Linked DNA regions of Jilunia laotingensis. The protein of the gene in region 1 binds, or shares a complex with, the protein of each later gene. Links are inferred from orthologs where the notes say so. Each region holds a gene or a part of one and is shown in the gene's direction. Other genes may lie near its edges. The genes, in order: uvrB and H8744_RS14000.

What was found.
Region 2: the proteins of uvrB (region 1) and H8744_RS14000 are in contact, whole or in part, in a crystal structure (PDB 7EGT), measured with the Thermus thermophilus proteins. The link is inferred for Jilunia laotingensis from one-to-one orthologs. Residues at the interface, in WP_096411307.1 of Thermus thermophilus: Glu23, Leu25, Arg26, Asp27, Gly28, Glu29, Arg30, Phe31, Arg55, Glu326, Asp327, Phe328, Glu379, Ser382, Gln383, His398, Gly400, Arg401; in WP_096412145.1 of Thermus thermophilus: His654, Arg656, Phe657, Gln666, Asp668, Glu669, Lys680, Arg681, Leu682, Ser683, Lys685, Tyr686, Ala687.

Annotation. Positions count from the first base shown.
Region 1 is NZ_JACRTF010000001.1:3,428,753-3,445,104, reverse strand. Bases 1-2,900 are described here. They hold uvrB (excinuclease ABC subunit UvrB), read left to right. Parts: upstream 1-382; coding sequence 383-2,419; downstream 2,420-2,900. Other genes in these bases: H8744_RS13200 (hypothetical protein), read left to right, coding at 1-289. Also shown: H8744_RS13185 (alanyl-tRNA editing protein), read left to right, coding at 3,527-3,997; H8744_RS13180 (Hsp20/alpha crystallin family protein), read left to right, coding at 4,225-4,653; H8744_RS13175 (ABC transporter permease), read right to left, coding at 5,492-6,616; H8744_RS13170 (ABC transporter permease), read right to left, coding at 6,613-7,767; H8744_RS13165 (ATP-binding cassette domain-containing protein), read right to left, coding at 7,773-9,233; H8744_RS13160 (HlyD family secretion protein), read right to left, coding at 9,253-10,152; H8744_RS13155 (TolC family protein), read right to left, coding at 10,165-11,421; H8744_RS13150 (AraC family transcriptional regulator), read left to right, coding at 11,584-12,474; H8744_RS13145 (30S ribosomal protein S16), read left to right, coding at 12,582-13,124; H8744_RS13140 (family 43 glycosylhydrolase), read left to right, coding at 13,239-14,906; H8744_RS13135 (Dyp-type peroxidase), read left to right, coding at 14,968-15,918; H8744_RS13130 (putative Ig domain-containing protein), read right to left, coding at 16,014-16,352. UniProt on the Escherichia coli protein: The UvrABC repair system catalyzes the recognition and processing of DNA lesions. A damage recognition complex composed of 2 UvrA and 2 UvrB subunits scans DNA for abnormalities.
Region 2 is NZ_JACRTF010000001.1:3,628,844-3,636,743, forward strand. The notes cover bases 4,318-7,367. They hold H8744_RS14000 (ATP-dependent helicase), read left to right. Parts: upstream 4,318-4,655; coding sequence 4,656-7,079; downstream 7,080-7,367. Other genes in these bases: H8744_RS13995 (RHS repeat domain-containing protein), read right to left, coding at 4,318-4,569; H8744_RS14005 (YMGG-like glycine zipper-containing protein), read left to right, coding at 7,093-7,367. Outside these bases: H8744_RS13985 (ATP-binding protein), read left to right, coding at 139-1,419; RhuM family protein, read right to left, coding at 1,721-1,933; H8744_RS13990 (superoxide dismutase), read right to left, coding at 2,087-2,704; more of H8744_RS13995, read right to left, coding at 2,857-4,317; more of H8744_RS14005, read left to right, coding at 7,368-7,770. UniProt on the Escherichia coli protein: A helicase with DNA-dependent ATPase activity. Unwinds DNA duplexes with 3'-5' polarity. Translocates on single-stranded DNA with 3'-5' polarity. Initiates unwinding more efficiently from a nicked substrate than double-stranded DNA.

The DNA of each region.
Region 1 (16,352 bases):
CAAATCCGATTATTCCAATTCCATATTAGACATCTCCATAAAATTATCTAATCAGGAATTCATAAGAAAGAACAACGAACTATTGATACAAATAGCAAACATCATGTTCGCTCATGATAAAACTGATGAATATGCATTAATACTAAAATGTCAGGCACTGTATAAGAATGGAAGAACCGGATTGGCTAAAGCTGCCTTTGACGCATTCTGTAACGAATACAAAACCATATTAAACACCGATTACACTAAAACATTCAATGAAGTAATCAGCGGACAACAAGAAAAATAACTTCTTCAATGTATTATAGCAATTATTTAGAAAAACTATTTGTTTATATCGACTATTTTCCCGAATATTGCTAACTTTTTTAGAGGTAAAAATATGAATTTTGAACTGACATCCGCATATAAACCTACTGGTGACCAACCGGAGGCGATTGCCCAACTGACCGAAGGTGTAAAAGAAGGGCTTCCCGCACAAACTTTATTAGGAGTAACCGGCTCGGGAAAAACATTCACGATAGCCAACGTTATTGCCAATATCAATAAACCTACACTGATTCTGAGCCATAACAAAACATTGGCTGCTCAGTTATATAGTGAATTCAAAGGGTTCTTTCCTAATAATGCGGTTGAATATTACGTATCCTATTACGATTATTACCAACCGGAAGCTTATCTGCCCAGTTCGGACACTTACATTGAAAAGGATCTTGCCATAAACGATGAAATCGACAAATTACGACTTGCTGCTACCTCCGCACTTCTTTCAGGACGAAAGGATGTCGTAGTCGTTTCATCCGTTTCATGCATATATGGTATGGGAAATCCTTCTGACTTTTATAATAATGTCATAGATATCCAACGCGGACGTATGATGGATCGCAATGTTTTTTTACGCCGATTGGTTGACAGCCTGTATGTACGTAACGACATTGATCTGAACCGTGGAAACTTCCGCGTCAAAGGTGATACGGTCGACATATATCTTGCATATTCCGACAAACTTCTCCGGGTCACTTTCTGGGGAGATGAAATTGACGGCATTGAAGAAGTAGATCCGATTTCGGGAGCAACGATTGCCACATTCGAATCGTATAAGATTTATCCCGCCAATCTTTTTATGACCACCAAAGAAGCCACTTTACGCGCTATTCATGAAATAGAAGACGACCTGACCAAACAAGTAGCTTATTTCGAATCTATCGGAAAAGAATATGAAGCAAAACGGCTCTATGAACGTGTGACATACGACATGGAAATGATTCGTGAACTCGGTCACTGCTCCGGCATAGAAAATTATTCCCGTTATTTCGATGGACGTGCAGCCGGTACCCGCCCCTATTGCCTGCTTGACTTCTTCCCTGATGATTTTTTGATTGTAATTGACGAAAGCCATGTAAGCGTGCCCCAGATACGTGCAATGTACGGAGGCGACCGAGCTCGTAAAATAAATCTTGTGGAATATGGTTTCCGTTTGCCTGCTGCCATGGACAACCGTCCTTTAAAATTCGAAGAATTTGAAGCCATGGCCAAACAGGTAATTTACGTCAGTGCCACACCTGCCGATTATGAACTGGTACAGTCCGAAGGTATTATCGTGGAACAGGTTATCAGACCTACCGGTTTGCTTGATCCGGTCATCGAAGTACGTCCCAGCCTCAATCAGATAGACGACTTAATGGAAGAAATCCAAATACGAATAGAAAAAGAGGAACGTACCTTGGTCACCACTCTGACCAAACGCATGGCGGAAGAACTGACCGAATACCTTCTCAACAATAATGTTCGTTGCAACTACATCCACAGCGATGTCGACACACTGGAACGTGTGAAGATCATGGATGATCTTCGTCAAGGTGTTTATGATGTATTAATCGGTGTGAACCTGCTGCGCGAAGGACTCGATTTACCGGAAGTATCGCTTGTCGCTATTCTTGATGCTGATAAAGAAGGTTTTCTTCGTTCTCACCGTTCATTGACTCAGACTGCGGGACGTGCTGCCCGAAACGTGAATGGAAAAGTAATCATGTATGCAGATAAAATAACAGACAGCATGAAACTTACCATCGATGAGACCAATCGGCGCCGTGAAAAACAGCTTGCCTATAACGAAGTCAATGGTATTACCCCACAACAGATTAAAAAAGCACGCAATCTCTCGGTATTCGGTGGAAGCAATGCCGAAGCTAATGAAGTTTTGAAAGAAAGACATGCCTATGTAGAGCCATCAAATCCCAATATAGCTGCCGATCCTGTGGTACAATATATGACTAAGGCTCAGATGCAGAAGAGTATCGAACGTACCCGTAAACTTATGCACGAAGCGGCTAAAAAGTTGGAGTTCATCGAAGCAGCACAATATAGAGATGAACTCTTGAAACTGGAAAACCTTATGAAAGAGAAATGGAGCGATTAGACCCTAATGAATATAAGCCCGAATTGCTTCGAAGTCATAAGTAAAACACTTAATAAAGCTTCAATATTCGTTTTATTTTTAAATAAAAGTTATAAGCCATCTCTTTTTTAAGATAAGATTTGCTATTTTCATAAGAATACGTACCTTTGCATTGTGTTTTTCATAGTATTAGATTTAAGGTTAACAAAGGTTGGAGTACAGCGGTACTCCTTTTTTTATACCTATATATTAGGTGTTTCTAAAATATTGTAAAACTCAATACAACCCTACCATTTTACGCATAAATAGTAATAGGAACATACACACATAAAGATATTCCTTTTGAATTTAGCACAGCCTGAATAAAAAGTTATACACCATTTCTTTATTTCAAAATATAACTTTACCTTTACTAAAAAATTAGAGTATGGCAAAGATAACAGTTCAGAAGACAGACGTTACTATTTTAAAAATCAACGATACAGATTACATTTCCCTAACCGATATAGCTAAATACAAGACAACAGATTCCAATGCCGTTATTGCCAATTGGCTACGTAATAGAATGACTATTGAATATTTAGGATTATGGGAAACATTGTATAATCCCAATTTTAACCCCCTCGAATTCGAGGGGGTTAGAAAAGCAGCAGGTTTAAATGCATTTACTCTGTCACCACAAAAATGGATAGAAACAACCAGTGCTATTGAATTCCAACGACTCAAAGAACAAGAACAAGTTCAGATTAAATGGTCTGCCAAACGAGAACTGTCTAAAATAAATTATCATATCCATACAGATGCTATAAAGCAAAATCTGATTCCCAAAGAAGTAACCCCTCAACAAGCATCTAAAATCTACGCCAGCGAAGCAGACATACTTAATGTAGCTATGTTTGGCATGACAGCAGTAGAGTGGCGGGAACTACATCCCGATTTGAAAGGAAATATTCGTGATTATGCTTCTATCAATGAGCTAATCTGTTTATCAAACATGGAAAACCTAAATGCAGTATTTATTAATGAAGGTCTACCCCCAAAGACAGACTTATTAAATTAAATCAGATTGCTATTCAACAAATGAGTATTCTTGAAGATATTAATAATAAAAAGTTATTGAAATAATTTATGGAACAACAACCACAACTCAACGACCACAACAAGCAGGAGTATCCTCCTATGCATACAACAGAACATTTACTTAATGCCACTATGGTAAAAACCTTCGGATGCCCTCGCTCGAGGAATGCTCATATTGAGAAGAAGAAGAGTAAATGTGATTACGAACTCTCAACGTGCCCGAGCGATGAACAGATACAGGCCATAGAAGATAAGGTAAATGAAGTCATAAGACAAAATCTTCCTGTTACCATCGAGTTTATGCCACAGGAAGATGCTAAGAAGATTGTCGATCTTAGCAAGTTACCTGAAGATGCCAGCGAAACATTACGAATCGTCCGGATCGGAGATTACGATGCCTGCGCATGTATCGGCCAACATGTCGAAAACACATCAGAGATCGGGACATTCAAAATCATTAGTTATGATTATGATGAAGAACGGAAAGTTCTACGAATGAGATTCAAGCTCATCAAGTGATAAATAGCATCAAAAATCCACCTACTTATATAAAATAAACAAATATCAGTTACATAATGGCATAAAAAGTGAAATATTGGCACCTGATTAATGACAAATAGTCAAATACAGGAACAAAAATGCACTGGCATATGTTTTGCACTTAAATTATCGAACAAAGCTCCTGAAAGGAAGCAAGAGTTCTATAATTAACTGATTGTTTAATTTAAAAATAGGAGATTAAAATTATGATGCCTGTTAGAAGAACTCAAAACTGGTTACCAAGTATTTTCAATGATTTCTTTGATAATGAATGGATGGCTAAAGCCAACGCAACCGCACCAGCTATCAATGTAATCGAAACAGAAAATGGATACAAAGTAGAAGTTGCTGCTCCGGGAATGACTAAGGGAGATTTCAACATCCGTATCGATGAGGATAACAATCTTGTTATTTCTATGGAGAAAAAGATAGAAGACAAAGAGGATAAGAAGGACGGTCGCTATCTTCGTCGCGAATTCTCATACTCCAAATTCCAGCAAACCATGATTCTTCCGGAGAATGTCGATAAAGAAAAGATATCCGCCCAAGTAGAAAATGGTGTGTTGACAATTGAATTACCTAAACTCAGCGAAGAAGAAGTCAAGAAAGCTGAAAGAACCATCGAGATAAAATAATTAAAAGACAGAATCTACGATAACGTCACTTAGGGATTGACTAAAAAAAGAACTCTGATAAAGATTCTTCTATAAATATCTGTAGAGGAATTAGTTTAGAAGAGCTGTTTTAGTCAGTCCCTTTTATTTGTACCAGAGTAAACTGTTCACTTATTAGTTGTTCACTTTTCAATGTGACGATATGCTTTTATTTATATTCAGCCTGTATATTTCCCTCCTACGCACTTTGAGTTCAACATCTGCCACATTCAAAAAGACACAGAAAGACACTACTTTACAACAATATAGTCTTTTTCCCTGTATTTTACTAACCACACTGTTTTCTAAAAGAGACGAAATAGCACCAAACAAGGAGCTTTCCCCTAATAAATCACATGAAAAAAGGGTAAAAACAGTCATTTTTATCAGACAAAATAGCTATTTCCGATAGATGAAACTACCATTTCCAACAAATAAAATATTAATTTTCATCAGATGGAACTACTATCTCCTTCAGACAAAGTATCCTTTTCCAATAAATGAGGGCTTGAAATGTATAAAAAAGAAAATTCGCTTGCTCGTTTTCTTCTAACTACTTCCACAAACTGGTACAATCAAATATAACAATAAGAAATAGAAATGGCGACATCATTTTACTTTTAGAACAAGATGACATGACAATTCGCAAAAAGGGAGCCTGTATATGTCATTTCAATGACACATGGGAAAATTCTAACTGTCCTACAATCCATTCTTCTACAACAAGCCTACACCAGAACGTAATTTTCGCACTGACAGCACTTCTAAAAAACAAAATGACAATTCGTCAATTCTATATTTCGAGTTATCCTGCATCAGGCTACATCCTTTTCTTATAACTCATCACCGCCCAAAAATTCAAAACTGTTGCAAAGAGCAGTAAAGCGAATAGTTGAGGCAACAAATCCATGAGGCTACTTCCCTTCAGAAATACCATGCGCATGACCTCCATCAGATATTTCAACGGGTTCAGAACTGTAATTGCCTGCGCCCATCCGGGCATACTGCTAATGGGAGTGAATAAACCACTCATCAGAATCAAGATCAGCATACAAAACCACATGACGAACATCGCCTGCTGCATCGTTGCCGAATGATTGGAAATAACCAGCCCAAGCCCGGACATCGCCAATACAAATAGCACGGAAAAAAAGTAAATTAGCCCCAAGTTACCAACGGGCACAATCCCATAAAGCAACCAGGCTAGAAGAAAACAGATGGTAAGTACAACAAAACCGATAATCCAGTACGGCAATAATTTGGCAATAATGAAAGTAAAACGGGAAACCGGTGTTACATTAATCTGCTCGATAGTACCTGCCTCCTTTTCCCCAACCACATTGAGGGCAGGAAGAAAACCGCAAATAAGGGTAAGGAGCATCACCATTAACGCGGGAATCATAAACAGTTTATAATTCAGGTTCGGATTAAAAAGATTCAGAGTGGACAACTCTATCGGCAGTTTCCCATTTGTAACGAAAGTAGTCTGGACATTTTGCGGCATTTCTTCTTGCAGTTGCAGGGCATATTCATTAACAATCGTTGAAAGATATGCACCTCCGAGTCCGCCTTTCGTACCGTTAACCGCATTTGCGGCAACCAGTACATGAGCTGAATTGCCATTCATAAATTCACGTTCCATATCCCGGGGAATCTCAAGGATAAGATCGGCATTCCCCGCTTCTACATTCCGGAGAGCTTCGGAATAAGAATCCGGAAGCCCCGTCAAGCGGAAATAGCTGGAGGCAGCTATCTTCTCAACCAGCCTGCGGGAAGTCGTGGTATGATCATTATCAACGATATTCAAGGCTACGTTACGGATTTCCAGATTCATAGCCCAAGGCATGAGAATCATTATCATACAGGGAAAGAGCAGGATGAGCCGCGGCAAGAAAGAGTTACGGAACAACTGCTTAAATTCTTTTTCAATGAGAAACTTTATCATTCCAATCTGTTTTTAAACTTCTTAAAACTAATAGTGATCAGTACCACCGCCATCAATGCCAGGATTCCGATCTCTTGCATCACCAAAGTAACATCAACTCCCTCGATCATCAGTTTGCGCACTGCCTGAATATACCAACGTGCCGGAAGGATGGCAGAAATCCCTTGTAGCACCAAAGGCATACTTTCTATCGGGAAAATCATTCCGGAAAGGATCATTGTCGGCATCATCAGTATCAGCCCCGAAGCCAGCATAGCCGCCACCTGTGTCCGGGTCACAGACGAGATAAGCAATCCCAATGCCAATGAAACAAATATAAAAAGCAGCGATACGGCTATCAACCAGAACAGACTGCCCGCCACCGGAACTTCCAACACGTAAACGGACAGTAAAAGTATCGTCACAAGATTGACAAAAGACAAGACAAAATAGGGCACCGCTTTGGAAAGTATCACAAACAAAGGGCGCACAGGTGACACAAGCAATATTTCCATAGTCCCCGTTTCTTTCTCACGGACAATGGAGATAGAGGTCATCATGGCACAGATCAACATCAGAATAAGCCCCATCACCCCGGGAACAAAGTTATATGTACTCTTCATCTGCGGATTATACAATAATTTCAAATCAGGCACTAATGTACCACCCGAAGAGGAGACGGCAGAAACTCCGGATGACATCGAAGCGGCTTGGGACTTTGAAAGTATCTCCCGTAGCATCTCCTGTTGTACGGAGGCTATGACACCCGAAGCATAATTTGTCCGCGTAGTAGCCATATTGGGATCGGTCGCATCCGCCACAAGCTGGACTTGAGCATCCCCGCTGTACATATCATCCATGAACTGCGGGCTGAATACCACAGCCATGTCCGCATCGCCCTCCCTGAAGACGGTCTCCAATTCTTCCGGGGAATGCACCAACCGTTCTATTTTGAAATATTCACTCGCTTCCAACTGATCGATGATCCGGCGAGTCATCACGTCATTCGACGGATCGAGTACAGCCACGCGGACATTCCTTACTTCCGTAGAAATAGCAAAACCAAAGAGTATGATTTGCACAACAGGCATCCCCAGCAAGATAAGCATGGTACGCCGGTCACGGAAGATATGATAAAATTCTTTTCTTACAAAAGCTATAAACTGTTTCATAAGCGTCAATCGGCTTTACGAACGGCCTTACGGGCCAGTTGTTGAAATACGTCATCCATTGTTGCAGCATGAAACTGCTCTCTCAGTTTATTCGGTGTATCGAGTGCCTCGATGCGGCCATCCACCATGATAGAAACCCGGTTGCAATACTCAGCCTCATCCATGTAATGAGTCGTCACAAAAACAGTAATTCCACGGTCTGCCGCCTGATAGATCAATTCCCAGAATTGTCGCCTCGTAGCCGGGTCCACCCCGCCCGTAGGTTCATCAAGAAACACAATCCGGGGTTCGTGAAATATAGAAACGGAGAACGCAAGTTTCTGCTTCCATCCCAAAGGGAGGCTTTTTACCAACGTATCCCGTTCCGAGGCAAATCCGAGGCGATCGAGCAACTCATCGGTTTTTATTTCAATCTCTTTCTCTTTCATACCGTAAATGCCGGCAAAAAGTCGGATGTTCTCCCAGACTTTCAAATCCTCATAAAGTGAAAATTTCTGGCTCATATAACCTATGTTCTTTTTCACCTCTTCCGATTGGGTAGAGAGGTCGAATCCCGCCACACGCCCCGTTCCGGAAGTAGGCTTGCTCAATCCGCAAAGCATACGCATGGCAGTGGTCTTACCAGCTCCGTTGGCTCCCAAAAAGCCGAAGATCTCGCCACGCTTTACCTTAAATGAAATATGATCTACGGCAGTAAAACTGCCAAAGCACTTGCATAAACCATCCACTTCAATCACGTATTCATTCTGGTATCCTGTTTCTCCCCGTTCCAATCCGGGCGGACAAAGTATGGAGGCAAATCGTTGCAGGATTCTTTCCGGTGTATCTATCCCGTGTATCTGCCCTTCATTGATAAAAGCGATACGGTCGCACTGCCGGGCCTCATCCATTATCGGAGTTGAAGCGATAATGGTTATCCCCTGTTCTTTCAGCCGATGCAACATTTCCCAGAACTCTTTCCTTGAAACCGGATCTACTCCTGTAGTCGGTTCATCGAGGAACAAGATATCCGGTTTATGAATAAGGGCGCAACTCAATGCCAGCTTTTGTTTCATTCCCCCGGACAAAGCTCCGGCACGGCGTTTGCGAAAAGGCTCGATCTGCTGATATATATCTTTCACCAGATCGTAATTCTCCTCAATGGTAGTATTAAAAACAGTTGCAAAAAAATTCAGATTCTCCTCCACTGTCAGATCTTGATAGAGAGAGAACCGGCCGGGCATATAACCTACCCGCTGACGGATTTCTTTATATTCTTTCACCACATCACATCCACCGACTACAGCCGTACCCCTATCGGGCAACAACAAAGTGGTGAGTATACGAAAGAGTGTACTCTTCCCCGCCCCGTCCGGCCCGATTAGCCCGAATATTTCTCCCGGTCTGACAGATAACGAGACCTCTTTCAATGCCTCCACTTTGCCATACCGCTTGCTGATGTGATCAACTGTTATTGCAGCTTCCATTCCTTCGATCCATTTATTCTCATTCAAACTTGACCCCTCCGTACATTCCGATTTTGAGGAAACCGTCATTCTTGACCGCAATCTTAACGGCATAAACCAGATTGGCACGTTCGTCCTTGGTCAATATCGTCTTGGGGGTAAACTCCGAGCGATCGGATATCCATGTCACCACGCCCGGATACTCTTTCCGTTCATCATTCCCATAATCTGAATAAACGGTCACATTCTGCCCCAATTTCACCTTTGCCAACTGCTCTGACGTTATATAGGCGCGTATATACATCTGATCCATGTCCGCCACTTTAAACAAAGGCTTCCCCATTGCAGCCAACTCCCCGGCTTCGGCATATTTCGCCAATACCGTCCCGTTGATGGGAGAAATGATATGGCATTTCATCAATTGGTCTTCTATCTGCGCCACCTGTATTCCGACAGAGGAACTTTGCCATGTCAGACTTTCCCGGCTATTCAATAACGTCGATCCCTGAGCAATCAATTGCTTTCTCAACACTTCCAATTGAGCATCTGCATCATCCAGTTGCTTCTGATTGGCAGCACCTGCCTTTAACAGATTCTCCACCCGGTGTTTCTCTCTTTCTGCCGTGGCAATTTGTTCCTTGATGGCGGCAACTTGTTTCAGGACATCCGGTCTTTGTCCCTCCACTGACTTCACACTTGCTTCCAGTTGCCTTTTTTTCAGAAACAGTTGCACCGTATCCACCAATCCTACCTGCTCACCGGCTTGCAACACACTGCCCTCCTCGATATCAAAACGGAGTAATCTGCCAGCCGCTTCGGAAGAGACCAGGACTTCAGTCGTTTCAAACGTACCCGTAGCATCATAGGCGGGCAATCCTCCTCCACAAGCTGTCAAAAGTGATACCCCCAAAACATATCCTATCAGTTTTATTGTTTTCATAACAAGTCTATTTTATTCGTTTATTGTATATTTGAGTTTCCATATATTCATCAACAGTTGTACCTCGTGCAAAGCTTTCGTCTGCTTTGCCATGCTCTCCGATGTGATTTCACGCAACAAATCCGTTACCGTAAGTGTACCGTTTGCCACCTTCGCTTCGGCAGCTTTCCGTATATTCGTTCGCAGTCTGATAATTTCATCATCATCCTGCATCTGCTTACGCATCGACAAAATCGCACTGTTCTGCTGCGTAGCCTGCAATTTCGTATTGAACAGAAACACATCCCGATTGCTCTGCAACTGCTTCCGGCTGTTGGCTATCAGTCTCCGATCGTTTTTCAATGTATACAAGCTTCCGAAATTCCAAGATAAACGTAGTCCCGCCACATAAAAAGGAGTGAATTCATCTTTGAGCATGTTCAATCCCGGATTGCCGTAAGCACCTTGAACGAATAATCCCAAACGAGGCAGATAGCCAGCCTTCAAGGCATCTTCCTGTACTTTGAGGCGATTACTTTGTGCGTCCAGCCAGATCAGCTCCGGACGACGGACTTCTGCCAAAGGAGATACTTCACTCGTCAACGGTTTGCTCAATTCCGTATCATCAGTCAATTCATCACCGGTCAACAAAGAAAGCATACGAATATACGCTTGTCTGGAAGCTGCCAGCTCCACCCTCTTCTGCCGGGTATTCAGTTGCTCCACCTTTACGGCATCCAGATCCGACTGACTCGCTATCCCATTATCCATATAGGCACTGATCTGCCGGTAACTTCTCTCCAGTTCTTCCTGCAACAACCGGTTCTGCACCAACTGTTCATCAAGAAGCAAAATACCGAAATAGACCTGATCCACCCGTTCATTCAAGGCATACATGTCCACATTGAGCTTTTCCCTCTCCACATCGGAAGCAGCAAGTGCCATCTCTTTCCGGGAATGAATCTCGCCTCCGTCCCAAATGTTCTGCTTCAGTTCGATCATCACCTGATACTGGTCTTTCGGCAATCCTTTGACATCTATTCCCGGAATTTTCACCGGAAGCTCCGTAACATCACTCTGGTAACTCGCTTTTGCCGAAAGCGCAAATTGTGGCAGATATCCTTTAGAAGCATTGTTCAGGTTGTACTCCTTCGCTTTTTCTATCAACCCGTATTGGCTTACCATCGGATAATTCTCCTGCGTCTTCAACCGGCATTCTTCGAGTGTGACCTGTCCGGACATCCAAGTTGCAAATCCTAAGAAAGCCAGTGAGAAAATGATTCTTTTCATACTCCTTGTTTCATTGATTTTATTTTCTGCAAATATAGGCAATTCGCCAATGCAACCCGGTTCCAATAGTTGGTAATAATGTTCCGATAGTTCGATTCTACAATGAAAAAGTAGAAAAAGGGACACATTTCATTATCTTTGCAGGAAAATCCAATAAACATCATGGAGAAGAACAAACCACTCGACTTAAACCTGGAACATCTGAGAGACAGCCGTATTGCCGAACATAACGAATACCGCTTCATCAATTCTGATTTCGGAATAGCCATCAGTTTTGCCGGACTGCGCAGTGAGCTGGTCAAAGCCGGCCAACCCTACCGTACCAAAGAGGGACGAATCATCCGTGCGCTGAAAGGGGAAGCCCGGCTTTCCATCAACCTGATCGACTATGACATATGCCCGGGAACCTTGGTAGTTACCCCTCCGAACTCTATCATCCAGATCGTTCAATTCACACCCGACTATGATTTTCAAGCCATCGTCCCGGGAGTAAACATACTTCAAGAAACCATAAGAGAAGATTTACCCGAGTACATTTACCTTAAACAAGGTATCGTACTCAACCTAACCGAGCAGGAATGGCACACTACCGACCTATATTTTTCCCTTCTTTGGCAGACAGTACAAGAATCCCCTTTCCGCAGAGACGTAATACGGCATTTGACAACCGCTTTAATGCATGAAATAAGACATATGCAGAAAAGATATCAAGTAGCAAGCCATTCGGAACCTACGCATCATGAAGAAATCTTCCGCCGCTTTATCAGCCTTGTCAACGAAAACAGCAAAACCGAACGAAATGTGAGTTTTTATGCCGGCAAACTTTTCCTGACTCCACGCTATCTGAACACCGTCATCCGTCAGACAAGCCGCCAGACAGTGATGGATTGGATCAACCAGTCTGTCACCCTCGAAGCAAAAGTATTGCTGAAACATACCGACTTAATGGTTTACCAAATAGCTGACGAACTGAACTTTCCAAACCCCTCTTTCTTCTGCAAATTTTTCAAAAGAATGACCGGAATGACACCGCAGGAGTACCAAAAGAAATAATAATCAGCAGGATACTTGTCAGTTCCAAACAAAAGAACTATCTTTGCGCCCGCTATTACGAGATAATAGCATTAATTCAAATCATTTATTAAAAACAATTATTAAAAATGGCAACTAGAATCAGATTGCAAAGACACGGACGTAAAAGTTACGCGTTTTATTCAATTGTAATTGCAGACAGCAGAGCACCACGTGATGGTAAATTTATTGAGAAGATTGGTACTTTCAACCCGAACACCAATCCTGCTACAGTAGATTTGAATTTCGATGCTGCATTAGCATGGGTACTGAAAGGTGCGCAACCTTCAGACACCGTACGCAACATCCTTTCACGCGAAGGTGTTTACATGAAGAAGCATCTCCTTGGTGGTGTGGCTAAAGGCGCATTCGGTGAAGCAGAAGCTGAAACTAAATTCCAGGCTTGGAAGAATAACAAGCAGTCAGGTTTGGCTACATTGAAAGCCAAAGAAGACGAAGCCAAGAAAGCAGAAGCTAAAGTACGTTTAGAAGCTGAAAAGAAAATAAACGAAGAAAAAGCTAAAGCATTGGCTGAAAAGAAAGCCGCAGAAGCTGCCGCTAAGGCTGCTGCTGAAGCACCAGCGGAAGAAGCTGCTCCGGCAGAGGCTCCTGCTACAGAAGCTGCTGAATAACAGTAGGCACGTTTCAACAAATGGGATTAAAACTATAAGGGTCCTCTTTGGCACTGCCGAAGAGGATTTTTTTATAGTTACCCTGAATATACACACTTAGTAATACACAACACGATGAGAAAAAACAAGATTATCCCTGTAGCCATCGCTACGGCAGTACTCGTCCTTGCCAACCTCCCGGTGAACGGACAGAATTCCCTCCAACACTCTAAAACCACCCGTTCCGAAGCGAACGGTGATATCACCGATCTGCATGTCTTTTCCATGCAAACAGGAAATCCCACGGTTCCGGCTTATCTCGCGGATGCCTCTTTTTATTATGATCCTAAAACCGACATGTTCTATGCATACGGTACGAATGACGGTGCCGGAGGCGGAAATGTATATCCGGCTCAAGTCTGGTACTCAACAGACTGCAAGACATGGAAAAACGAAATCGTCACCTTTCCGAAATCATGGACAGACCAGGCAGGAACGGTGGCCGTCTGGGCACCGAGCATCGAATACCATCCGGATACAAAGAAATATTATCTGATGTACAGCATCGATTCAAAAGTATTTGTAGCGATGTCCGACCACCCTCTAGGTCCCTGGGAAGATGCGAACGGAGCAGCACCGGGCAAAATGATGTTCCAAGGTTATGACGGGCAGTTCTTTATAGACAATGACCATACGATGTACATCAGCATCGATGCCTGGCATTTCAAGATCATGAAACTGAAATTCGATACGTCCGGCAGGATATTCATAGACAATAGTGATCCCCGGTTCAACCACAGCAATACCAATGAATTTATCGGTACTTATCATTATGCACAGATAGATGAAATAAATAATGCCTTCGAAGCATCTTACATATATAAAAGGAACAACCTGTATTATCTGATGTGGTCATTTAACGGAAGCGAAAACTACAATGTAAGGTACGCTGTATCCGAAAATATCACCGGCCCTTACCGGGAAATCCACCGGTCGATGGAGGAGCCTATCCTGCAACGTGACGACAAGAATCATATTCTGGGACCGGGGCACCACTCCATGTTCGATTATGAAGGCCGTACATTCATCGCTTACCACAGACAGCACTACCCGTTTGTTGACAGTAAACGGCAAACGTGCATAGATGAAGTGTTCTTTAATCCCGACGGAAGCATACAAAAAATACGGCCTACCCACAAAGGAGTAATGGTGACAACGAAAGTGCCTGCGGATAAACGGATAAACATCGCATTAGGCAAACAGACACTTGTTTCATCGGCAAGAGAATATGACAGTTCGGTTTTTGAACCAAGATACCGCACTCACGATATCTCCTTCCGTTACAACGGTAACTATGCGGTGGATGAAAACTACGGAACACGCTGGGATGCCGGTGTCGGTGCAACAAATCCTTGGCTGATCGTGGATTTAGGCAGCAACTGCCGGGTAGATGAGATAGAAACCATCTTCGAGTTCACCAGCAGAACCTACCTGTACAAACTCGAATATCTGAGCCAGAAAGAAGCCTCGTCGCTCTCCGAGGCATCTCAAAGCGATGCTTGGAAAATATTTGCAGACCGCAGTAAAAGCGGAGTTGAAAAGTCTCCTGTGACCGATACCCCTGCGAAGAAATCTCCGGTAAAAGCCAGATTTATACGTCTGACCATTGCAGGAGCCGTAAACTTACCTCCCACTGCCGACGGTTTGGACAAGGTAAATGCAGAAAACTCACTCAGCATTTTCGAACTGAAAGTCTTCGGAAAAGATAGAAAGTCAAAGGCTGGAATTCATCGCTCCAAGTGAACCAAAAGGGGCGTTATTTGGTTATAATGTAAAACTACATCATAACCAAATAACAAATGATATGAACTCAAACCAAAATCCATTCAACGGAAAGTTTCCCCAAGACGTAACCAAAAAGCCAGGTGAAAATGCCATATTTATAGTCTACGGCCTGAAAGAATCATCCGAGACTCTTGATAAGGTAAAAGATGTCTGTGCAAACTTTTCAGCACTGATACGTAGCATGCGCAACCGTTACCCGGATATGAAGTTCAGTTGCACGATGGGATTCGGTGCCGATGCCTGGAAACGTCTGTTCCCGGAGCAAGGAACACCCAAAGAACTGGAAACTTTCAAAGAGATCAAGGGAAGTAAGTTTATCGCTGTATCCACACCCGGTGATATCTTATTCCACATCCGTTGCACAAAGATGGGATTATGCCATGAGTTTGCTTCTATCATTGACGAGAAACTTCGAGGAGTCGTATACTCGATCGATGAGACACATGGTTTCAGGTACAGAGACGGTAGAGCCATTATAGGATTCGTGGACGGTACCGAAAACCCGGGAGTAGATGCCAATCCCTATCATTTCGGTGTGATCAGCGATGACGCGCCCGAGTTTGTCGGGGGAAGCTATGTCTTTGTGCAGAAATACATCCATGACATGGTTGCATGGAATGCACTTCCCGTAGAAGAACAGGAGAAGGTGATAGGCCGCCATAAATATGATGATGTCGAATTATCGGATGAAGAAAAGCCCAAGAATGCGCATAATGCCGTAACCAACATTGGTGACGATTTAAAAATCATACGCGACAATATGCCTTGGGCTAATACTTCGAAAGGAGAATACGGTACGTACTTCATAGCCTATGCAAGTACATTCACTACCACCCGGCAAATGCTTGAAAACATGTTCATCGGCAATCCGGTCGGCAATACCGACCATTTACTGGACTTCAGCACGCCACTGACGGGGACACTTTTCTTTGTTCCCTCCTACGACCTCCTGAATAAACTGGGAGATTGATGCCAGCTAACGATGCTGCCGCCCAAAGTCGGACTGACTTTGGGCGGCAGCGTCGTTATATACAGAATCAGTTGAGTTAATCTCCAAGCCATCTTTTACCGGCCAACTTTACCGCAAACAAACACCTTACATTGATAAGGTGCCAGCCTTACAAACATCTTTCCCTCCGGTTGCAGCACGTTTTTTGTTTCTATATCATAGACTTGTTCCAAAGATAAATCTTTTGCCGTCTTGTCATTCAGTTCGACATCGACCGGAGAAGTAGCACGGTTGAAGCATGCCACCGCCTTACGACCGTCCGCAAGAGGTTTCACCCAAATATCATAATAATCGGATCTTATCACCCTTTCCGCCTGTTTCCCGAGTATATCCTGATTGATGGCAATCAAATCCGGATTGAGGAGAATTCCCGATATGGAATCATTCATCTGCCT
Region 2 (7,900 bases), 190 kb from region 1 along the record:
TATATCAATCTTTTAGTTTTGCCAGAAAATATCTATATTTGCGCGATATTATTCAAGTAGATATGAATCTTTGACTATTTAATGTTAGATATTTATTTGTATTCGAATAATTCAGTGAAAGCATAACTTTTTTAGTATATGAATAATTATTTTGATGAATTAAGTCTCTCTAACTACTGGAAAGGGCAACTGCCGGATGGTGGAATGGCACGTGGATGCTATACCAACCGCATCTTCGGATACATAGGCAACAAGCTGGTCAAAGTGTTGGTCGGTCAGCGGGGAGCTGGTAAGTCCTGCCTCCTCCGGCAAATCATGCTCCATTTGCTTGCAGAAGGGGTATCACCGCGCAATTTGCTTTATATCAGTCGTGCTTTTACCGATTCCGGTTGTCTGAAAGGACGTGAAGGATTGGAAGCCCTTCTTGGCACTTATCGTGAAAGGCTCCATCCGGTAGGAAAGATTTACCTTTTTATAGAAGATATACAGAATATCGACGGTTGGGAGCAGTTTGTCCTTTCCCATTCTCAGGACTATGTCAGTAGTTGTGAGTTTTTCATCAGTGGCTCCAACGCGCGGATGCTCGATGGAGATTCCGGACAACTTTTGCTTCGCCATTGTGTCAGTTTTGAGATCTTTCCTTTCAGCTATGCCGAGTACGTTGAACGCGAACGGACAGAAGCCTCTGCCAATAGTTATACCGAATATATGGCACATGGTGCTTTGCCTCGTTTGGCAGCATTACCTGCCGGGGAAGACCACCGGGGCTATGTCTCGGCACTCAAAAATACCGCTTTGTTCCGCGATGTCGTGCAGCGTTACCGGATCAAAGACCCCGGACTTTTGGAAGAAGTGTTGATCTATCTTGCCGCCCATTTGTCACAGTCGGTATCCGTCACTACTCTTGTCAGCCATTTCAACACGTTGAACCGGAAGACAAGTTATGACACCGTTGCCAATTATATAGGTTATCTGGAAGATACTTTTCTGATTCATCGTGTGGAGCGTTGCCAAGTCCGCACCCGTGAGATCGTGTTAGGGAGTTGTCGTTATTATATGAACGATTGGGCCTTCATGCTTTATCTTTATCCGTTCTTTGCCCGGCAGCCGGAGGTGGCTTTCAAAAACCATGTTTATATGGCGTTGAGACGTGCCGGTTTTGCCGTATATGTGGGGGTACATCGCAACAAGACCATTGATTTCATGGCTTGTAAGGATGATCGCATTATTTATATCCAATGCATCGCATCATTGGCGGATGAATCGGTTGCGGAAGCATTGTATTCCTCGCTTGCATCCATACAGGACAATTATGAGAAATGGATCGTGTCTGCCGATCGCGCGCCTTTGCCTTCACGGGGCGGAATACGCCACATACAGGCATGGAGGCTGGGAGAGATGTTGGGGCACGAGCGATAATAAAAACAGTAGACTGCAATGTCATATAAATATTTTTAGTTCTATTTCTGAAATATTTATATGACATTGTTTATAGATTTTTGAGCCATTTCTTGCCAGACTTGGTATATGTTCATCCCAAGAATACAGCGGCTGTTGTGAAAATTAATCCAAGCATACTCATATCATACCTCCTTACTTTATCTGAAAATTCGATTTCCTATCATCGCAAAAAGTATGGTTGCAATACTTCCTATAAATACCACATACCAACCGTCATTATGGTAGCTTAAAGTATATAAAGGAATTTTGCTCTTATGCATTACTTCAATAGCTCATTATGTTTGTTGTATGCAAAGGCAACTTTTCTTTTCATAAGTGATGAATTGGTAAAGAAAAGAAGTGCGTGTGTGTAGACACGGTAGCCAACTGATGTAACTAGCTCGAGATTATAATATTCTACTTGTCGTGAAACTGTTCTTTCACCTTCATTTTGAACTGTCGTAAATTTTGCGACAGTTGGAACTTCCTTCAATTTTTCAGTGTATTGTTAATGTGCTTGCCGATGGTTTCGGCATTTGCCGGCACATGAAAAAAGCCGTCGACTTTCAATGCTGAAGCGACGGCTCTTTCTTAAGAGGATGAAGGGTCTATTTCATTCGTTTGTAAATTTTCTAAGTCTGTTGGCTTACATTCGTTTGTCGACAACGTCCCAGTCGATGATGTCCCAGATGGCATTGACGTGGTCGGCACGGCGGTTCTGGTAATCCAGATAATAAGCGTGTTCCCAAACGTCGAATCCTAGCAATGGTTTTAAACCTGCGCGTACGGGGTTGCTGCCGTTAGGCTCTTTGGTGATGTGCAGCTTGCCGTTTTTATCTACGGACAGCCATGCCCATCCTGAACCGAACAGTCCCACTGCGGCTGCATTGAATTCTTTTTTGAAGTTATCGAAGCTGCCGAAGTCGCGTTTGATGGCTTCTGCCAGCTTGCCAGAAGGTTCTTTTTTAGAAGGCTTCGGGGCAAATTGCAGGAAATAAAGGGTATGGTTCAATACCTGTCCCGCATTGTTGAAGATGGCACCGTCGGGTGCCGTAGCCACGATTTCTTCTACCGTTTTTCCTTCGAATTCCGTTCCGGGAACTAGGCTATTGAGGTTGTTTACATAAGTTTGCAGATGTTTACCATAATGGTAGTCTATGGTTTGCTGACTGATTACAGGTTCCAACGCATTGTTTGCGTAAGGAAGTTTGGGCATTTCGTAAGTCATGGTCATAAATATTAAAGACATTATTAATGTATTCATAATGTTTGATTGTTAATTATATCTTTATAACGCATCAGACCCCATAAATGTTTAATAGGATAAAAAAATAGTGGTTAAAATCGTTAACCACTATTTAGGCGTTTTCAGCCTCCCTCTTATTCCTTATTCTCCCCGTTATTAATTTTTAATTATCAATTGATCACCCACTCTTCCGTCCATTCAGGATGGTCTTTTACGACCTTGCGAATCCATCGTCCGTTGGGATTGTATTCGTAATAAGTATTGCTGTCTACGGGATTGCCGTACTCATCGTACATGAAGTATTGGACGCAGGTTCTTTTTTCATTGTTTACCAATATTTGTGTGGACGTTATCTTGTGCAGGTATCCGTATTTGTCGTATTCGTAAATATCCGTCCTGGAGCTTATCTGTGTGGGAAGAGGTTTGGCGGGGAGGGGCAGCACGTATTGTGACTTTACAATGCGTCCTTTGCTGTCGTACTGGTGCGCGGTTGACGAAAGCATAACGTCTTTGTTGAACGTCTTTTCCTCGATCAGCTCGCCTTGCCGGTTATAACTGCTCAATACCAGCCTGCCGTCCGCATATTTCAGCGAATCGCTCAGGACGGTTCCGTTGGCATCGAAGTTACGGGTTCTTTTGTAAACCTCTTTTTTGCTTTTAACGTTCACCTGTATCTCTTGTGCGCATCTGTCTTGCGCATCGTACAAGAAGGAGGTCTGCAACTGCAATCCGTTGTCCGTTACGTTGACAGAGGCGGGTTTGCCGTTATCCAGATAGGCGTATGTCGAGATCCGGGTTTTATTGTTCTGTTTCTCTTCCGATTTCATCAGCAATCCTTTTACATAGGTCTTCACTGACGTAGGAGTGATCCATATTAACGTATCTTCGTACTGGTTGCGCAGTGCATGTGCTTTGTCACGAAACTCCTTGTACTTGTGTGTTGTCAGATAGCCGCAAACCAGTTCCAGTTTGGTAGCGCTGTTTATCTCGGGTTTCATCAATTCGAAGTCAACGCTGTCTTTCGTGTATTCCAGTTCGGTGGTGTGCTTCCTTTCGCCTTCTCCGAGGTAGCTGGAATGCTCATAATTGTCGATGCACTGTTTTTTCGATGCCAACGCTCCCGCTTGTCCGATCATGGAGAAAAGGTAGTCATCGTACAGCGCACGTACTTCCTGGGTATATTTGCGGTTGGACATGCCGTTGAAAAATTTGTTCAACTCCATGTTGTCGAAGAACCTTTTAAAATTCGTATCGGTCGGTGAACGCTTCACGGCATTGTACAGCAACTGGTTGTATTGGTTCATGAACTGTGGCAGGTATTGCCCGTCGGGAAACTCCTTGAAGTAGTTTTCGCATTTGGCAATGCTGGCGGCTTTTTCGCTTTCCGCCATCAACGCATCTTCTCTCGTTTGGTAGAAGTGGTCCATTTGCGCCTGCGTTGCAGGATAGCCGGTGCTTTTCACGAGGTCTGCCAACTGCTTGCTGAGGGTCAGCTTGTCCGCATCAGCTTCAAGGATGGCGGAGATGGCAGCATCCGAACGCTTTTGCAGGTCTGCGATGTCCAGTTTGGCTGCGGTGCAGATGGCTGGGAAAGCACCTTTGCCGGCTTTCTCGAACGCGGGGTAATAATCGGTGGCGCATTTGCTGTCCGGCTGATTCCAAAGCCGGTTCATCAGGTCGATCAGACCTATCTCAGAGGCGAAAGCCTGTACGGTCTCTTCATCCAATTTTTCCCGGCTTTTTTGGAACTTTTCGGATTCGTTTTCACTGAGAAACTTCAGAAGTTTTTCTACACGCTCTTGCTTTTGTGCCATTACCTGTCCGGCACCCATTGTCATGCTTATAAAGAAGATGGCAATAAAAAAGAAACTCTTTCTTATCATACTTTTCAATCTTTTTCTGTGAGGTCAGGTCACAAAAGTATATAAAAATCTATTCATTGTCAAATGAATGTTATATTTTTGTCGCTATGGAAACGAACTATATAGAAGAATTGAACGAAAGCCAGCGTGATGCGGTACTTTATAATGACGGGCCTTCCCTTGTGATAGCCGGTGCCGGTTCGGGAAAAACCCGCGTGCTGACGTATAAGATAGCCTATTTGCTGGAAAACGGGTATGATCCGTGGAACATCCTTGCACTCACTTTTACCAACAAGGCAGCGAGGGAGATGAAGGAACGCATTGCCCGCCAGGTGGGTGAGAAGCGTGCCCGTTATCTTTGGATGGGGACGTTCCATTCCATTTTCTCCCGGATACTACGTGCCGAGGCGCGGCACATCGGATTCACCTCACAGTTCACCATTTATGACACGGCGGACAGCAAGAGCCTTTTGCGTTCGATCATCAAAGAGATGGCGCTTGACGAGAAAACTTATAAGCCCGGAACGGTGATGGCGCGCATCTCCAATGCCAAGAACCATCTGGTCTCTCCCTCCGGTTATGCCTCCAACCAGGAGGCATTCCGTGAAGACCAGTCCGCCCGGATGCCTGCCATGCGCGATATCTACCTTCGCTATTGGGAACGCTGCCGCCAGGCGGGAGCCATGGATTTCGACGACCTGCTGGTGTATACCTATATTCTGTTCCGTGATTTCCCCGATGTGCTGGCGCGCTATCGCGAACAGTTCCGTTATGTGCTGGTGGACGAGTATCAGGACACCAATTATGCCCAGCACAGCATCGTGCTTCAACTGACGAAAGAAAACCAGCGCGTGTGCGTAGTGGGCGATGACGCGCAGAGCATCTACTCCTTCCGGGGGGCGGATATCGACAATATACTCTACTTCACGAAGGTCTATCCCAACACGAAGGTGTTCAAGCTCGAACAAAACTATCGTTCGACACAGACCATCGTTTGTGCCGCCAACAGCCTGATCGAGAAGAACGAGCGGCAGATACGCAAGGAGGTCTTTTCCGAAAAGGAGAAGGGGGAGGCCATCGGTGTGTTCCAGGCGTACAGTGATGTGGAGGAGGGGGAGATTGTCGTGAACCGGATCGCCTCCCTGCGGCGTGAAAAGGAGTACGGCTACTCGGATTTCGCCATCCTTTACCGTACGAATTCCCAAAGCCGCATCTTTGAAGAGGCGTTGCGCAAACGAAGTATGCCTTACAGAATCTATGGAGGACTGTCTTTCTACCAGCGGAAGGAGATCAAGGATGTGATAGCTTATTTCCGCCTGGTGGTCAACCCGAACGATGAAGAGGCTTTCAAGCGCATCATCAATTATCCTGCGCGTGGGATAGGGGAGACCACCGTGGGCAAAATCATTTCTGCCGCAACCGCGAATAATGTCAGCCTGTGGAACGTCCTTTGTGAACCGTTGAGTTACGGGCTGGAAATAAATAAGGGTACGCACAATAAATTGCAGGGATTCAGGGAGTTGATTGAAGGATTCATTCACATGCAGACGGATGACATCACCAAGAATGCCTACGATATGGGAACGGAAATTATCCGTCAGTCCGGCATCATGAATGACGTGTGCCAGGACAATTCGCCTGAAAATCTGAGCCGTAAAGAGAACATCGAGGAACTTGTCAACGGTATGAATGATTTTTGTGCCGCCCGCCAAGAGGAGGGAAACACGAACATCTCGTTGACGGATTTCCTTTCCGAGGTTTCTCTGTTGACGGATCAGGATTCCGACAAAGAAGGCGATGGCGAGAAAGTGACTTTGATGACCGTGCATTCCGCCAAAGGGCTTGAATTCCGCAACGTGTTCGTGGTAGGCATGGAGGAGAACCTTTTCCCCAGCGGCATGGCGGGCGATTCGCCCCGTGCCATGGAGGAGGAGAGGCGGTTGTTCTATGTGGCTATTACCCGTGCCGAGGAGCATTGTTTCCTGTCTTTTGCCAAAACCCGTTTTCGCTACGGGAAAATGGAATTCGGTACACCGAGCCGTTTTTTAAGGGACATCGACACCTGTTTCCTCCGTTTGCCCCAAGAAGCTGGTTTGAGCCGGCAAGTGGACGAAGGGGTGCAGCGTTTCCGTCGCGAACGGCAGAAGGTACAGTTGATCAATCCATCTATACTTCCACGGAATTTGAAAAAAGTCAGCGATGCGGTATCTCCGATGGCTTCGGCTTCTTCTGTTGCTTCTGCTGCCTCTGGCTTTTCCAACTCTTCTGCTGCCTTTGGTTCTTCCGGCTCTTCTGCCGCACTTGGCTCTTCCGCCTCTTCTACCTCTTCTGCCGCAACGAAAACCGGGACAGGAACCCCTGTAATTGTAAGCCCCGGTCAACAAATCGAACATGAACGTTTCGGACTGGGCGAAGTATTGAAAGTGGAAGGCAACGGTGACAATGCGAAGGCTACCATTCGTTTTAAAAATGCAGGGGAGAAGCAACTTTTGCTTCGTTTTGCACGTTTTAAAGTAGTATCTCAGAAATGATGGAGGATGAATGATGAAGAAAATTGTAGTTTGTATGGTTCTGTCCACTTTTTTGTTGGGCAGTTGTGCTACCGGGCAGATGTCCGGCAATCCCGGAGCCGTTATGGCAGGGGCCTCCATCGGTGGTACCGTTGGGAGCGCAATCGGTGGGCTGATTGGTGAAAATAATCATGGCTGGCATGGAGGATACAGAGGATCGGCAATCGGTACCATTGTGGGCACTATCGCTGGTGCTGCCATTGGAAATGCAGTCTCGACTCCCCGGCAACAGGAGGATGAATATGTGGAAATCATAGAGAAGAAGAAATACGCACCCCAATCTCAGGTGCAGCGACCTGTTTCGATGCCCGATCTGAAAATACGTAACATCCGCTTTATCGATGATAATAGAAATCACGTAATTGATGCCGGGGAGAGCAGTAAAGTGATCTTCGAGATTGTAAACCAGGGACGCAATACTGTTTACGATGTCGTTCCTATGGTGGAGGAAGTAACCGGTACGAAGCATATTTATATCTCTCCGTCCGTCATGATCGAAGAAATTGCTCCCGGTGAAGGAATACGTTATACCGCTACCATAACGGCAGGAAGTAAACTAAAGGAAGGTGAGATAATCATCCGTGTATCTGTTGCCGCGGGAGACAATGCCGAGGTTGCTTTTCAGGAATTTTCGTTGCCTACTCAACGGTGAAAAGGAGAGGGTGATTATACTTATTAGTATGTCGATGACCTGCATCTGCATACTATATATTAATGGTAGAGATCGTATACGCTCTTTGATTTATTGATTTTCAGATTATTAAATAGTGTGTCGATCTCCA